One region of the Exiguobacterium sp. EA-TM-5 genome, then DNA from elsewhere that is predicted to be linked to it. Evidence: riboswitches for the same ligand, from Rfam matches in the RefSeq annotation. Region 1 holds a riboswitch; the other holds the start of a gene.
The links. Region 1 has a riboswitch for S-adenosylmethionine ahead of ACV3PA_RS05165 (methionine ABC transporter ATP-binding protein). Riboswitches for the same ligand answer to the same signal wherever they lie in the genome.

Region 1 (7,404 bases):
CACTCGCGCCAGGTGAAAAGGGTGGCGCGACGGAAGCCGTTGCGGTTGAAAACGGTAAGCTGACGAAAAACCCAGGTCGCATTCAGCCGACGGATCCGAACTTCGCAAGTTCGCGGAAACCCCTCGTCGCAGAATTCCTCTTTAACGGTGATTCGTACCATGTCATCGTCAACCACTTCAACTCAAAAGGTGGCGACGGAGCTGACTTCGGTAAAAACCAACCAGTTGTACGTAAGAGTGAAGTCCAGCGTCACGCAATCGCGAATATCGTCCAAGGATTTGTCTCTGAATTAAAGACAGAAGTCAAAGGCTCAAACGTCGTTGTCCTTGGCGATTTGAACGACTTCCAGTTCTCAGAAACGTTGGATATCCTAAAAGGAAAGAATCTGTGGAATACGGTCGATGATCTTCCGGAATCGGAGCGTTACTCTTATGTCTACAACGGAAATGCGCAAGTACTTGACCACATCTTGATCTCAAATAACTTAAAACGATACACGTCTTCTGATATCGTCAATATCAACTCGGAGTATATGGAAGCAGACGGTAGCGCGAGTGATCATGATCCGGCGATCATCTCGATTCAAGGTGCAGAAACGGTCGTACCAGTCAAAGGAATCGCAGAAAACGGAAAGTGGCGTGCTGTTCAAAAAGGAAAACATATTTTCCTCGAATGGAAACTTGGCCGTCATTGGTTAAAAGCGAGCGGAACGACTGGAGAACAACAAGGTGAGTTACTCGCACTACGTGTATCGCAAGATCGACCATACATTCAAGTGAAGACGAAAAAAGGTAAAACGATTTGGTTAGAGCTTGTTAATCTGTGCCAATTAAAAGAAACGAAAAAATATCAGTAATCGGACGAAATGATGAAAAGCGGACTTAATGGTCCGCTTTTTTGCGTGACGGTACAAAAAGTGAGAAAAGAGAAAGCATACTAATCGAGAGAGTTGAGATTAAAGCGATAGGAAGAGGAATAACGCGGAACATATACGTGAAATGGATCAGGATCAAAAATAGAATGATGGCAAGACCGGGAATGAATTTTTTAGAAAGTAACATTCCAGAACCGGGAACGAGTAATTCGAAACCGAGGCGTTGATTCAGTCGGACATCTTCGTGCGCATTAGCTAAACTAAACGATACGGTCAAAGCTACGAGAATCATCCATCCAGAAAATAAGTATTGCTGAATTGGTAAAAAGGCGATGGACTCATAAATGAAATACAGTAAAACCATAGGTCAACTCCTTCATTTCATTATGTTATTTGGAAAAGCATTGAAAGTTTGGCTTACGAGTTCTAATGATACCGAGTAGGAATTCCGAGAGCAATCAAAAATCTCAAATGACGAAATAAAAGAATGTTCACACATTTTAAGAAAAGGGAAAGATGGTTTAGTATATGTACTAAATGCTTTTAAGAATCCTCTTCACTAAAGCATTTTACTAATGTGGGAACGTTATCATGAAATGTGTCGAATTTGTGGACACAAGATGTGATTTAGACAATTAAGAGCCAATGGCTGTTCGAAAGAATCATTTTCTTTTAAAATAAAGGTAATGATTAAAGGAGGCGAAACGAAGACATGAAAAAATGGTTGATCATCGGAGTAGCAGCAGTAGCTTTTTTCGGTTACGAGAACATTCCAATGGAACAGGCAGAAGCCGATTATCCTAAAAGCGGTGGCAAGCTGATTGATCGATATAGCAGTGAATATCCAGGTTATGACTGGGAAGTCAGGCGGACGTCCAGCGAAGAATTCGTATCGTTGACGAAAGACGGGAAAGAATACGGGAAGTACCGGTTTAAAAACGGTATAACGACGCAAGGTGCGATCTTGAATAAAGATACGGAATCGTCTTTAAAGAAAAAGGGCTGGACCGCAGTGAAGTCCTATCGTAAAGGGAATACGAATTATATGTTGAATTTAGATCATGCAGCTGTTTATGAGAAGAAGGGCAATTACGTGACATACTTCTTTGATCAGCATGACGGCAATAAGGTCAAAGCGACGCTTTCGATTCCAAAAGACGTCGAAGCGAAGAAAAAAGGGTTCTACGGCACCGCTTCGAATACGTTACGAACGACAGATGAAAAACTGATGCTTCGTTTGATGAACTGGGAACGGGCTGACTATCAGCTGAATCCATTAGCTCCGTACACGGCATTAAAGCCAGTGACACGCGGACATAGCGAAAACATGGCGAAGAATAACTTCTTCTCGCATACGGATCCGCAAGGACGTGATCCGTTTGACCGGATGAAGCGTGAAGGTATTACGTTCAGCTATGCTGGTGAAAATTTATCAATGGGATATCCGAATGTTTTCGCATCACACTGGGGTTTAATGAATTCAAAAGGGCACCGGGATAACATTTTGAAAAAAGAGTATAAGCAAGCAGATGTCGGTGTGGCGTTTCGAAGTAATGCGCCATACTTTACGATCAATTTCCGGAGACCTTAAATACGTAAAAAGAGGACGACATGTAATGATGTCGTCCTCTTTTTCATGAGTTGGTTTATTCTATATTAAAAGCAGGAGGTGGAAATGATGGAAATACGTCAATTAAGTGCAGAAGATGCAGCTCTTTATAAAGTACTGCGGTTAGAAGCCTTACGAAACCATCCGGAGGCATTCGGTTCGGATTACGAAGCAGAAAAGGATCGACCGGTCGAACAGTACGCAACTCGTCTTGAAAGCGAACAGGCATCGACGTTCGGTGCCTTTCATGAAGGAGAACTCGTTGGTGTCGTCACCATCGTCTGCCTAGAGCCGGTCAAGGTGCGACATCGAGCGAATCTGTTTGCGATGTACGTCACGCCACGCGTCCGAAAACAGCAGATTGGACGACGACTCGTACAAGAAGCCCTACAGATATTAAAAGAGCATCCTTTAATCGAGCAAGTCCATCTTTCGGTCGTCCAGACGAATGAAGCTGCTAAAGCGTTGTATCAATCGCTCGGTTTTGAATCATACGCGATCGAACCACGGGCACTGAAAATCGGAGATATGTATCATGACGAAGAACTGATGTGGTATCGATTCTAATAAAAACATCCAGGTTGTAGAGAGGTCGTCTCTCTAACATCCGGATGTTTTTTGATTAGTTCGCCCATTCAGGCTTACTGAAGCCTTTGAATGATTTTTCGATGACTGTATTGAAAGCGTCCGATTCAACAGCGGCTTTCAAGTCTTTTGCGACTTGTGCGTCTGCATCTTTCGTTTGGACAGCAACAAGGTTACGGTACTGTTCGTCCATCGTCTCAAGCGCTAACGCATCGAGTAAGTCGAATTTCGCAGCAAGTGCGAAGTTCCCCGGAACAGCTGAGATATCGACACTCTCGATGGCGCGTGGTAGTTGCGCTGCCTCGAGTGGTTTAATGACGAGTTTTTTCGGATTCTTGACGATATCCTTTTCAGAAACCGTCAATGGATCAGTGTCCGGCTTTAGTTCAATCCAGCCTTGTTCCGCAAGTAAGTTCAACGCACGTGCTTGGTTCGTCGGATCGTTCGGCGTTGCGACTTCAGCGCCCGTCTTGACATCTTCGAGGGTCTTCACTGTCTTACTGTACAGTCCCATCGGTGCCGTCGGAACAGTGATCAAGCCTTTTAAGTCGAGGTTCTTTTCTTTAGAAAATGTCTTGAGATAGATCGAGTGTTGGAACAAGTTGGCGTCGATATTACCGCTACCGAGTGCGATGTTCGGTTGGATATAATCACTGAACTCGACGATTTCGACTTTGTAGCCTTTCTTTTCGAGTTGCGGCTGAATCGCTTGTTTGACCATGTCGCTATACGGACCGCTCGTCGCGCCAATCTTGATTGTCTTGTCTTTTTCGTCCGCACTGCTGTCTCCGCATCCTGCGAGGACTCCTGCACCGAGTAAGGCTGTGGCTAAAAAGGCATATCGTTTTTTCATGATTCCACTCTCCCTTTGTATGTATGATTAGCGTTTATCTGTTTTTCGCGCCAGTTGATTGCCAAGTGCTTGAATGCTTTGAACGATGACGATGAGGACAACGATCGTGACGATCATGATGACATTATCGTAGCGATAGTAACCGAATCGGATCGCGAGGTCACCGACACCTCCACCACCGACATTGCCAGCCATCGCCGAGAAGCCGATCAGGCTGATCGTTGTCAGGGTGATGCCTTGAATAATCCCTGGGAGTGCTTCCGGTAAGAGAACGCTGACGATGATCCGTAACGGTTTTGCGCCACAGGCTTCAGCGGCTTCGATCAAACCAGGTGGAATCTCACGCAGTGACGTTTCGACGAGTCGTGCGAGAAACGGAATTGCTGCGACACTGAGGCTGACGGACGCGGCCGTCGGACCAATCGTATTATCGAGTAACAGTTTCGTTAAAGGAATAAGGGCAACCAGCAAGATGATGAACGGCAATGACCGGACGATGTTGACGACGAAGTCAAGGACACGTCGGATAGCAACGTTTTGAAAGAACAGACCACGATCGGTGACGAACAAAATAATCCCGAGCGGAATCCCGACAACCAATGCGAATGTAAGAGAAATTCCGACCATCCATGCCGTCTCACCGAGTGCTTTCAGGAGCTCGGGTAACATCATTTGAATACGTTCAAGCCACATCCTGAATCACCTCGAGTGCATGAAGTTCAGTTGCGAGCCAGTCAAGGGCAGGGGCGATTTGGTCGGATGATCCCGTCAAACTGACGATCAGAACACCAAAGGCGACGTCTTGAATGTAGTCGACCTTCCCGTGCAAGATACTGACCGAGATATCGTAACGCCGAATGGCTTCTGATAGTGTACTCTCACCAGTTTTCTCACCTGTGAACTGTAAACGGATGATTTTTCCGGGTGTCGCTTGCAAGATGCGTTCCGGCAGTTCAATCTGTAGTGCCGTATCGACGTAATGTTGTGTGACCGGATGTTTGGCTTGACTGAACAAGTCATAGGTCGAAGCGACTTCGACGACTTCTCCTTGCGACATGACGGCGACGCGGTGGCAAATCTGTTTGACGACATCGATCTCATGGGTGATAAGAACGATCGTTAGACCGAGTCGTTCATTCAAATCTTTCAACAAATCCAAAATCTGCAGCGTCGTGACCGGGTCAAGGGCAGATGTCGCTTCGTCACATAACAGGACGGTCGGATTGTTCGCGAGTGCCCGGGCAATCCCGACGCGCTGTTTCTGCCCACCGCTCAGCTGACTCGGGAAATTCGTTTCAAATCCTTCGAGTCCGACAAGCGAAACGAGCTCACGAATCCGTTCTGGGAAATCGGCGCGTTTCACACCAGCTGACTTGAGTGCAAAAGCGATGTTATCCGCGACGTTACGTGATTGAATCAATTGGAAGTGTTGAAAGATCATTCCGGTCCGCAGTCGTAGTTGGCGCAAGTCCGCTTTAGACATCCCACCGAGCGAGACACCGTCGACCTTGATCGTTCCTTGTGTTGGATGCTCGAGTCCGTTGATCAGGCGAAGCAACGTACTCTTACCGGCACCGGATTCACCGATGATGCCGAAGATCTCTCCTTTTTGAATCGTCAAATCGACATCCCGTAATGCAAAAATCGGGGTCCGGTCTCGGACGAACCGTTTTGTAATGTGTTTGAATTCAATCATCCGCTCATCTCCTCATACAAAAAAAGTCGCTTTTTCCTAGTAGCAGAGCAACCAGAAAAAAGCGACGAAAGTGTAAGATTTCGTAACTTATCTCTCAGAATGAATCCATTCTGTAGGATGTGGCACCGTTCCTAATAGGTGGTTGCCGGACGTCGTTGGGCCTAATCCCTCGGTCGCTCTCGATAAGTAGTTATGCTGTTGGGATTTACTCTAACGGAAATGATTCCCATCTGTCAAATGTTTTTTCAGAATTATTCCGCAACAGGCGTCCGGAACAGGTTGAGCGTTCCGATTCGGTCAATGGCTTCCTCCAACCGTTCGACATCAGCAATCAAGCTAATTCGGACATAACCTTCTCCGTATTCACCGAAGAACGATCCCGGGGTTACGGCAACGTGCGCTTCGTCAAGCAGGTGATCGGTGAAGCTTTGGGATGTGTATCCTTCAGGCACCGGAAGCCAAACGAAGAATGAACCGCCTGGACGTGGTCCACTCCATCCAATTTCATCGAGTTTTGCGAACAACGCATCGCGGCGAGTTTCATACAGATTACTTAACTCGCGGACGCATGTCTGTTCGCTCGTTAAGGCAACGGTCGCCGCATGTTGAATCGGTGTGAATGCACTGACGTAGAGATGTTCTTGGTACGTCTCGATGCTTGAGATGACAGACGGATTTCCGATTGCGAAGGCAATCCGGAAGCCGGACATATTAAAGCGTTTTGAGAGCGAAAATAGCTCGATGCCGACGTCTTTTGCGCCTTCTGTTTGCAAGAAACTTCGGGTCGGACCATCGAAGCTGATACCGCCGTATGCTAAGTCATGGACGACACAAATATCGTTCGCATCCGCGAAAGCGACCGTTTGTTCGAAGGCTTCCGCTGTTGCCGTGGCGCCAGTTGGATTACTCGGATAGTTGAGGAACAACATCCGGGCACGCTCAACGTCTGTCGTATCGAGCAAATCATAATCCGGTAAGAAGTCGTTTTTCTCAAGCAACGGTAAGGTGATCGGGTATGCACCGGCAAGTGCAGCACCAGACAGGTAATCCGGGTATCCGGGATCCGGAACGATGACACCTTCCCCAGGGTTAACGATCGTTTGCGGTAAGGCGACGATTCCTGCCTTACTACCGAGAAGAATCGCGACTTCCGTTGCCGGATCGATCGTGACACCAAATTCGCTTGCGTAAAATCGCGCGACAGCTTGTTTTAGAAAATCATGTCCACGAAACGGTGGATATTGAAGGTTCGTTGGCTCATCGATCGCCTGTTTCAAAGCGTCGAGAATATGTACGGGCGTCGTTTGATCGGGTGTTCCTTGACCGAGTGTGATGACATCGTGTCCGGCAGCTTTCACAGCACCAATCCGATTCGCAAGTTCAGCGAAGACGGGAGCAGGAAGCCGGTCAATGGCGATGGATGGAGCGAAATGTTTCATAAGATGTGTGCCTCCTTCGTGGTATTGTCGTCAAGGATAACGAATATTCAGTCAAAAGAAAAGAACTTTTTCGAAATTCAAAAAAATTATCTGATATACAGGTACAGATAAGTGGAGCGGGAATAAAGAATAGGGAGAGGAGTGAAGAGATGAAGCGAGCTAACTGGAAAGAGGCGGTCGTCTATCAAGTCTACTGGCGTAGTTTTAAGGATTCGAACGGAGATGGTATCGGTGATTTACGAGGTGTCATCGATAAGCTTGATTATATCGCGTCACTCGGTGTCGATGTCGTCTGGTTGAATCCTTGTTACCGTTCTCCGGACGTCGATAATGGCTATGATATCGCA
Region 2 (7,404 bases), 200 kb from region 1:
TTGTTTGACGACACCACGACGGTTCATATACGTGATGGCACCCTTAGATAGTGTATCTACACCACCGAAGAGAACTTTTGCGTTGTCTTCGACGAATACTTCTGTGACGACGTTGACGTTGTGCGCTTCGTCACCGTAAGAGACGAAGTTTTCGATATACGTCAATTCGCTATCAGCGTCTGCAACGATGATTGCGTGGTGGTAAAGTGCAGCGCCTGATTGCTCAAGCGTGTAGATTGCTTGCATCGGTACAGAAAGCTTGACGCCTTTTGGTACATAAAGGAACGTACCGCCGTTACGAAGTGCTGCGTTTAATGCCGCAAGACGATCTTCGTTAACTTGAACGCCTTCCGTCATGAAGTACTTCTCGACGAGTTCCGGGTGTTGTTTTAATGCGTCTTCGAGCGTCATGAAGATGACGCCGTTCGCCGCTTCACTGTTTTGCGCGTGGACGAGTTGTCCGTTACGCGTGACGAGCATGTGATCACGGTTTTCGCCGATCAATGCTTCGATATCTGAAGAAAGACCAGTGACGGTTTCAAGTTCCGTCGTACCTTCTGTGAAGTTCCAGCCTTCGATCTTGATTTTTTCTACTTTTGGCAATGCGAGCGTTGGGGCAAGATCAAGCGCGTCTTGACGCTTTGCGACCATCCAAGATGGTTCCCCTAAGCGAGTCGCACGTTCTGCCACTGCCTCGCGATTTACTGCAAGATTCAGTTCTACAGTCATCATGCTTCCTCCCTCGTCTTACGCTTTTGTTTCGATTTCGACGTCTTCGATGCCGAGTTCTTTTTTAACCCAGTCATAACCTTCTGCTTCGAGACGGTGTGCGAGTTCTTTACCACCAGACATGACGATTTTTCCGCCCATCATGATGTGGATGAAGTCTGGCTCGATATAGTTCAAGAGACGTTGGTAGTGCGTGATGATCAAGCAGCCGAATTCAGGTGAACGCATTTCGTTGACACCTTTTGCAACGACTTTCAATGCATCGATATCAAGACCTGAATCGATTTCATCAAGAATTGCGATCGCTGGTTTGAGCATCATCATTTGAAGAATTTCGTTACGTTTCTTTTCTCCACCAGAGAAACCTTCGTTGAGGTAACGGTGTGCCATTTCTGAAGGCATCTCGAGAAGACCCATTTGTGAATCAAGCTCACGGATGAACTTCATGAGTGAGATTTCATCGCCTTCTTCACGACGCGAGTTGATCGCTGAACGAAGGAAGTCTGAGTTCGTAACACCACTGATTTCGCTTGGGTACTGCATTGCGAGGAACATACCTGCTTGTGCGCGCTCATCGACTTCCATGTCGAGGACGTCTTCGCCGTCGAGTGTGACTGAACCAGATGTTACTTCGTACGATGGGTGACCCATCAATGCTGATGCGAGTGTTGATTTACCTGTCCCGTTTGGTCCCATGACCGCGTGGATTTCCCCGCCTTTGATTTCCAAGTTGACGCCTTTCAAGATTTCCTTGCCGTCGATCGCGACGTGTAGATCTTCAATCTTCAAGTGTGAAGCCTTCATGTTAGAATCCCTCCATCTATTCATTTCGTGACTGACGATTCAGAACACGAGCGTTACTAATTTAGTATCATTCTAATCTTAAAGAAACATGGCGTATTATTCAAGCGTCATCGCTCGTTGTTTTTTCTCAAAATCATGCGTTTTGTTGAGAATCATTCGAAAGTGTGACCGGTTCCTCTAGTTCCTTGATCGTCGAACCCCGATGAATCCGTTGTGACAGTAAGAGCAGTGGTATTCCGAACAATGTCAAGCCCGCTAAAATCCCGAAAATCGGTAATGGACGGTCCGCTCCATATAAACTTAATAAATGACCACCGGCAATTGGACCGATCGATTGACCAATCGATGTTAACCCCATCGCTCCGAAATAACTGCCTCGTAATTCTGGCTTCGCAAAGCGATCGGTCAAGATGTCAGTCATCGTAAACATCATGACTTCGCCGCACGTGAAGATGATCATCGCGACGACCATCAACCAAATCGAACTCGCATTACCGATGATGAACAAACCGACAGCAACGGTCGCAATCCCGGTCGTAATCGAGACGAGTGGTGACGTCTTAACACCAAACTTCATGATCGGATATTGCACGATCAAAACGGTAATCGCATTGATCGTAATCAAGATCGCATAGAGCGTCTTCCCGCCTTCAAGCAGTGACGTCTCCGTCAAAAACTGTGGCAAGGTCGAGTTGAACTGGCTGTAACCGAAGACACCGAAGATGATACCCGCAAGTGCGAGCGTAAAGGCAATGTCGGTCCGCAACAGACGAATCGTCGCTCCAAACGACACCTTCTTGCCACCGTGCGTCTCAGTGATTGGATGGCGTTTGAACAAGATACCGATCATCACCCCGTACGCGATATAGACGAACGCTGTGATGTAAAACGTCGCTGACGTGTTCCCCGCACTCAGCAGTAAGGCGATTCCCGGACCGATCGCTGCTGCGATGTTGATCATCGCGTAACGGATATTGAAGACGAACAACCGGTTCGCTTCGTCCGTCGTATCACTGATCAAGGCACGAGCGGATGGTTCAAAAATCGAACGACAAACCCCGTTCAAGGCACTCAGAATGAAGAACGCCCAAAACGTCTCGACTTGGGCGAGCGCAATGAAGACGATCGCGAACCCAATCGTTCCAGTGAGCATCATCGCCCGACGACCGTAGCGGTCCGACAATGTACCACCGATGAAACTCATGACGAGACTGGCAATCGCTGAGATACTGAGGACCCAGCCGACATCGACCGGATCAAACTTCAAGACGGTCGTCATGTAGATGGCGAAGAACGGCATAGTGATGAACGTTCCAAGACGCGAGAAAAACGTCCCGAACAAGACCCCGAGTGTCAACGGATGCAGTTGACGAATGCGTTGCATATGATTCCCCCTAACCCCTGTTTCAGACAAATGAAAAGCATCCTTCCATTATATAGGAAGGATGCCGGCTTCGGTGAACTTATTTGCTGACTGGAACGACCGCACCTTTGTACTTGTCGAGAATCCAATCTTGGTTTTTCTTTTCGTGTAGTACGTCAAGAAGTGCTGTGACACGCTTGTCTTTTTCATCGCCATTACGTGTAACGATGATGTTGACGTATGGTGACGACTCATCTTCTGATGCGATCGCATCTTTCAATGGGTTCAGACCGTTATCGATCGCATAGTTTGTGTTGATGAGGACTGCGTCGCCTTCATTGTTTTTGTAAGCTTGCGGAAGAAGCGATGCCTCGATGTTCGTCTTGAACTTGAGTTTCTTCGGGTTCTCTGTGATATCACCGAGTTGCGCGTCTGTCGTTTTACCGTCTTTGAGTTTGATCAACCCTTCGTTTTGAAGGAACGTCAAGACACGTCCGCGTTCCGCGACGTTTGAGCTCGTTAAGATCGTTGCACCGTTTGGCAACTTATCGAGTGACTTGTATTTCTTCGAGTAGATACCGAGTGGTTCAACGTGGACGCCACCTGCGTTCGCGAACTTATACGATTTGTTTTCTTTCTCTTGTTGCTCGAGGTACGGTACGTGCTGGAAGTAGTTCGCATCGATTTCTTTTTCAGCGAGTGCCTTATTCGGAAGCACGTAATCTTGGAATTTTTGAATCTCAAGTTTGTAGCCTTTTGCTTCGTATTCTTTTTTGACGTGTTCAAGGATTTCAGCATGCGGTACGTTCGATGCACCAATGACGAGTGTCTTGTCATCGCTGCCTGATCCTGATGATTTTTCACCACATGCAGCAAGGCTGATTGCTAAAACGGATACAGCGGCAGTACCTACGAATTTTTTCCAAACTTTCATGAATGATTCCTCCAATATGAATAAAATTTGAATTAACGTTTATCGATTTTTTTAATCAACAAGTCACCAATAATTTGGATGACGAAGACGATCGCTAAGATTAAGAGTGTCGCAATAACGATGACATCGTTTTGGGAGCGCTGGAATCCTTCGATGAAGGCCATGTCCCCCAGTCCACCTCCGCCGACTACTCCGGCCATTGCCGTGTAACCGACAAGTGCAACGAGTGTGACCGTGATTCCCGAAACAATAGCAGGTAACGCTTCCGGGATTAAGACTTTATAGATGATTTGGAACTTCGTCGCCCCCATCGATTCCGCTGCCTCGATGACACCTTTATCGACTTCGCGCAACGCGAGTTCAACCATCCGACCGTAAAATGGTGCGGCACCAAAAATCAATGCCGGTAATGCTGCTGTTGGTCCGAGGAACGAACCGACAATCGCTTTCGTAAATGGAATCAATAAGATCAGTAAGATGATGAACGGTATCGAACGGAAGACGTTGACAATCAAGCTCAAAATCGAATAGAACGCCCGGTTCTTGAATAACAATTCTTCGTTTGTTGCAAATAATAGTAAACCAATGATCAGACCGAGAACGAATGTCGAGAGACCTGCGACTGCCGTCATATAGATCGTGCTACCTGTCGCTTCCCACACCATGTCCCAGTCTAGGTTGTCAAAGAATGAAATCATCGGTGATCCACCTCCACTTCAACATCACTGGCTTGAAGCTTCGTGATGACCGCTTGTGTTGCTTCTGTTTCCCCGATCAACTGAATGAACAGTGTACCGAGTGCCCCTTCCTGTGATTGACCAACGTTTCCGCCGATGATATTGAACAGGACTGGTGAATCTTTCATGACTTCCGCAAGGATCGGGCTTTCCGCTGTCGATCCGACGAACGTCAACTGAACGATTTTACCGGTTGGGTACCGTTCGCGGAGTTTCGCGAACGTCAACTCGTTTTCTGACGGTGACGTCAACTGTTTGACGAATTCTTTCGTCATCGCTTGTTTCGGATGACGGAAGACTTCTGCGACCGGTCCTTGCTCAACGATTTTACCGGCTTCCATGACGGCGACCCGGTGACAGATTTTTTGAATGACGTGCATCTCATGTGTGATCAAGACGATCGTCAGTTTCAGTTTTTCATTGATGTCGACGAGTAACTCAAGAATCGAGTCCGTCGTTTTTGGATCGAGTGCACTCGTTGCCTCATCACATAAGAGAACATCTGGGTTCGATGCCAGTGCTCGAGCGATACCGACACGTTGCTTTTGACCACCAGATAACTGTGACGGGTAAGCCCCTTCTCGTCCATCCAGACCAACAAGTTGGATCAACTCCGCGACTCGTTCTTTGCGGCGTGCTTTCGGGAAGCCACCGAGTTCGAGTGGGAACATGATATTTTCTTCAACAGTCCGTGACCAGAGTAAGTTGAAGTGCTGAAAAACCATCGAGACATTCTTGCGGACGCCTCGTAATTCTTTTGGTTTAAGTGATGTCATTTCAACACCGTCGATTTGGATCGAACCACTCGTTGGTGCCTCGAGCATATTAAGCAAGCGAATCAGAGTCGATTTCCCTGCTCCGGAATAACCGATTATTCCAAAAATTTCACCGCGCTCGATTGTCAGGTCGACATTCGCAACGGCTTCGACCGCTCCGCGCTTTGAGCGATAAATCTTTCCTACGTCTTGTAAACGAATCACAACTGTCCCTCCTAAATAAAAAAAGTGCGCGCGTTTTTGAGCAAACGCGCGCACTTTTCAGTACACAAAACCATTTGCTCTCATCTCCCAGACTTTTGTCTGCTGGAATTAGCACCACTTCGGATTAGATCCGCGGTTGCCGGGTTTCATCGGGCCAGTCCCTCCACCACTCTCGATAAGAGTTTCGGTATTAAGTTTGTAGAATATATTCTGAATATTAGCAGGGGTTATTTTTGTTGTCAAACAGTTTTTTCAGAAACTTTTTCGAGGAACGTGAAAGCACGTGTTAAGTCTTCTTTCAAATCTTCCGCATCCTCAAGTCCAACTGAAATCCGAACGAGACCATCTGTGATCCCGAGTTCTGCCCGACGCTCTGCTGGGATTGACGCGTGCGTCATCCGTGCAGGAACGGAAATCAGACTCTCAACGGCGCCAAGACTCTCAGCGAGTGTGAAGAAGTGTGTTGCCTCGACGAGTTTTTCTGCGTTCGCTGCTGAACCGACATCAAAGCTGATCATCCCACCGAATCCAGTCGCTTGTTTCGCTTGGATGTCATGTCCAGGGTGCGATGCAAGTCCTGGGTAGAAGATGTTCGAGACGATGTCTTGTGCTTGTAAGAACGCAACGAGATCATGGGCTGTTTCTTCGATCGCATCCATCCGAATACCAAGCGTACGAAGACCACGGACGAGCAAGAAACTGTCTTGCGGTCCAAGAACGCCACCTGTCGAGTTTTGGATGAAGTGCAGTTCTTCGCCGAGCGCATCATCTTTGACGACGACAAGACCAGCGACGACGTCCGAGTGTCCGCCGATGTATTTCGTCGCACTGTGCAAGACGATGTCTGCACCAAGTGCGAGTGGTTGTTGATGGTATGGTGTTGCGAACGTATTATCGACGACGAGTTTGAGATCGTGACGTTTCGCGATCGTTGCGATTGCTTCGATGTCTGTCACTTTCAACAACGGATTCGTCGGTGTTTCGACATAGACGATCTTCGTGTTGTCTTGAATCGCTGCTTCCGTTGCTGCAAGATCCGTCGTATCGACGAATGTCACTTGGATGTTGAACTTCGGTAAGACGCGTTGCATCAAGCGGAACGTTCCACCGTAAACGTCATCTGTCATGACGATGTGGTCACCAGACTCAAGCAAATGGAAGACGGCATGGATTGCTGCCATACCAGAACCGAACGCAAAACCACGTGCGCCGCCTTCAAGATCCGCAATCAAACGTTCGATGCTCGTCCGTGTTGGGTTCGCTGTCCGTGAGTATTCGTATCCGTCTTTGAGTTGACCGATTTTATCCTGCTTGTATGTGCTTGTTTGATAGATTGGTGGTGTGACGGCACCTGTTGCCCGGTCGACACCTGTTCCTCCATGAATCAATGCTGTCTTCTTACGCATGAGTTTCGTCCACCTTTTCAAAGATTTGTTGGCTTAAGTAGCGTTCGGCACTGTCTGCGAAGACCGTGACGATCGTACTGCCGGGGTGACGCTTCGCGATATCAAGGACAGCAACGAGCGCTGCACCTGCTGAACTACCGACGAGTAGTCCTTCACGAGCGGCAAGTGTATGGACCGCGTCAAATGCATCGCGGTCAGAAATCGTATGAATCTCGTCAACGAGCTCACGCGGCACGAGACTTGGCCATTTTGCTGTACCGATGCCTTCTGTCTTGTGCGGACCGGCGGGACCACCGTTTAAAACGGAGCCTTCCGGTTCGACGATCGCTGCTTTTGTGCCGAGACGTTGTTTTAAGAAGTCCGCTGTTCCTGCAAACGTACCACCTGAACCACAACCGGCAACAAACCAGTCGATGTGCGGTAAGTCTGCAATCAGCTCAGGACCGAGTGT

Region 2: linked by a shared signal. The riboswitch ahead of ACV3PA_RS06145 (methionine ABC transporter ATP-binding protein) and the one ahead of ACV3PA_RS05165 (methionine ABC transporter ATP-binding protein) in region 1 are both predicted to bind S-adenosylmethionine.

Annotation. Positions count from the first base shown of each region.
Region 1 covers NZ_CM132670.1:989,808-997,211, forward strand. The annotation lists gene ACV3PA_RS05135 (chitobiase/beta-hexosaminidase C-terminal domain-containing protein) at 1-857, shown strand, start outside; gene ACV3PA_RS05140 (hypothetical protein) at 883-1,239, opposite strand; gene ACV3PA_RS05145 (CAP domain-containing protein) at 1,588-2,466, shown strand; gene ACV3PA_RS05150 (GNAT family N-acetyltransferase) at 2,554-3,051, shown strand; gene ACV3PA_RS05155 (MetQ/NlpA family ABC transporter substrate-binding protein) at 3,107-3,922, opposite strand; gene ACV3PA_RS05160 (methionine ABC transporter permease) at 3,950-4,615, opposite strand; gene ACV3PA_RS05165 (methionine ABC transporter ATP-binding protein) at 4,605-5,618, opposite strand; SAM riboswitch class I at 5,703-5,807, opposite strand; gene ACV3PA_RS05170 (aminotransferase class I/II-fold pyridoxal phosphate-dependent enzyme) at 5,870-7,057, opposite strand; gene ACV3PA_RS05175 (alpha-glucosidase) at 7,207-7,404, shown strand, end outside.
Region 2 covers NZ_CM132670.1:1,188,012-1,195,415, reverse strand. The annotation lists gene sufD (Fe-S cluster assembly protein SufD) at 1-729, opposite strand, end outside; gene sufC (Fe-S cluster assembly ATPase SufC) at 748-1,533, opposite strand; gene ACV3PA_RS06160 (MDR family MFS transporter) at 1,667-2,917, opposite strand; gene ACV3PA_RS06155 (MetQ/NlpA family ABC transporter substrate-binding protein) at 2,997-3,830, opposite strand; gene ACV3PA_RS06150 (methionine ABC transporter permease) at 3,863-4,528, opposite strand; gene ACV3PA_RS06145 (methionine ABC transporter ATP-binding protein) at 4,525-5,547, opposite strand; SAM riboswitch class I at 5,625-5,729, opposite strand; gene ACV3PA_RS06140 (bifunctional cystathionine gamma-lyase/homocysteine desulfhydrase) at 5,787-6,953, opposite strand; gene ACV3PA_RS06135 (PLP-dependent cysteine synthase family protein) at 6,946-7,404, opposite strand, start outside.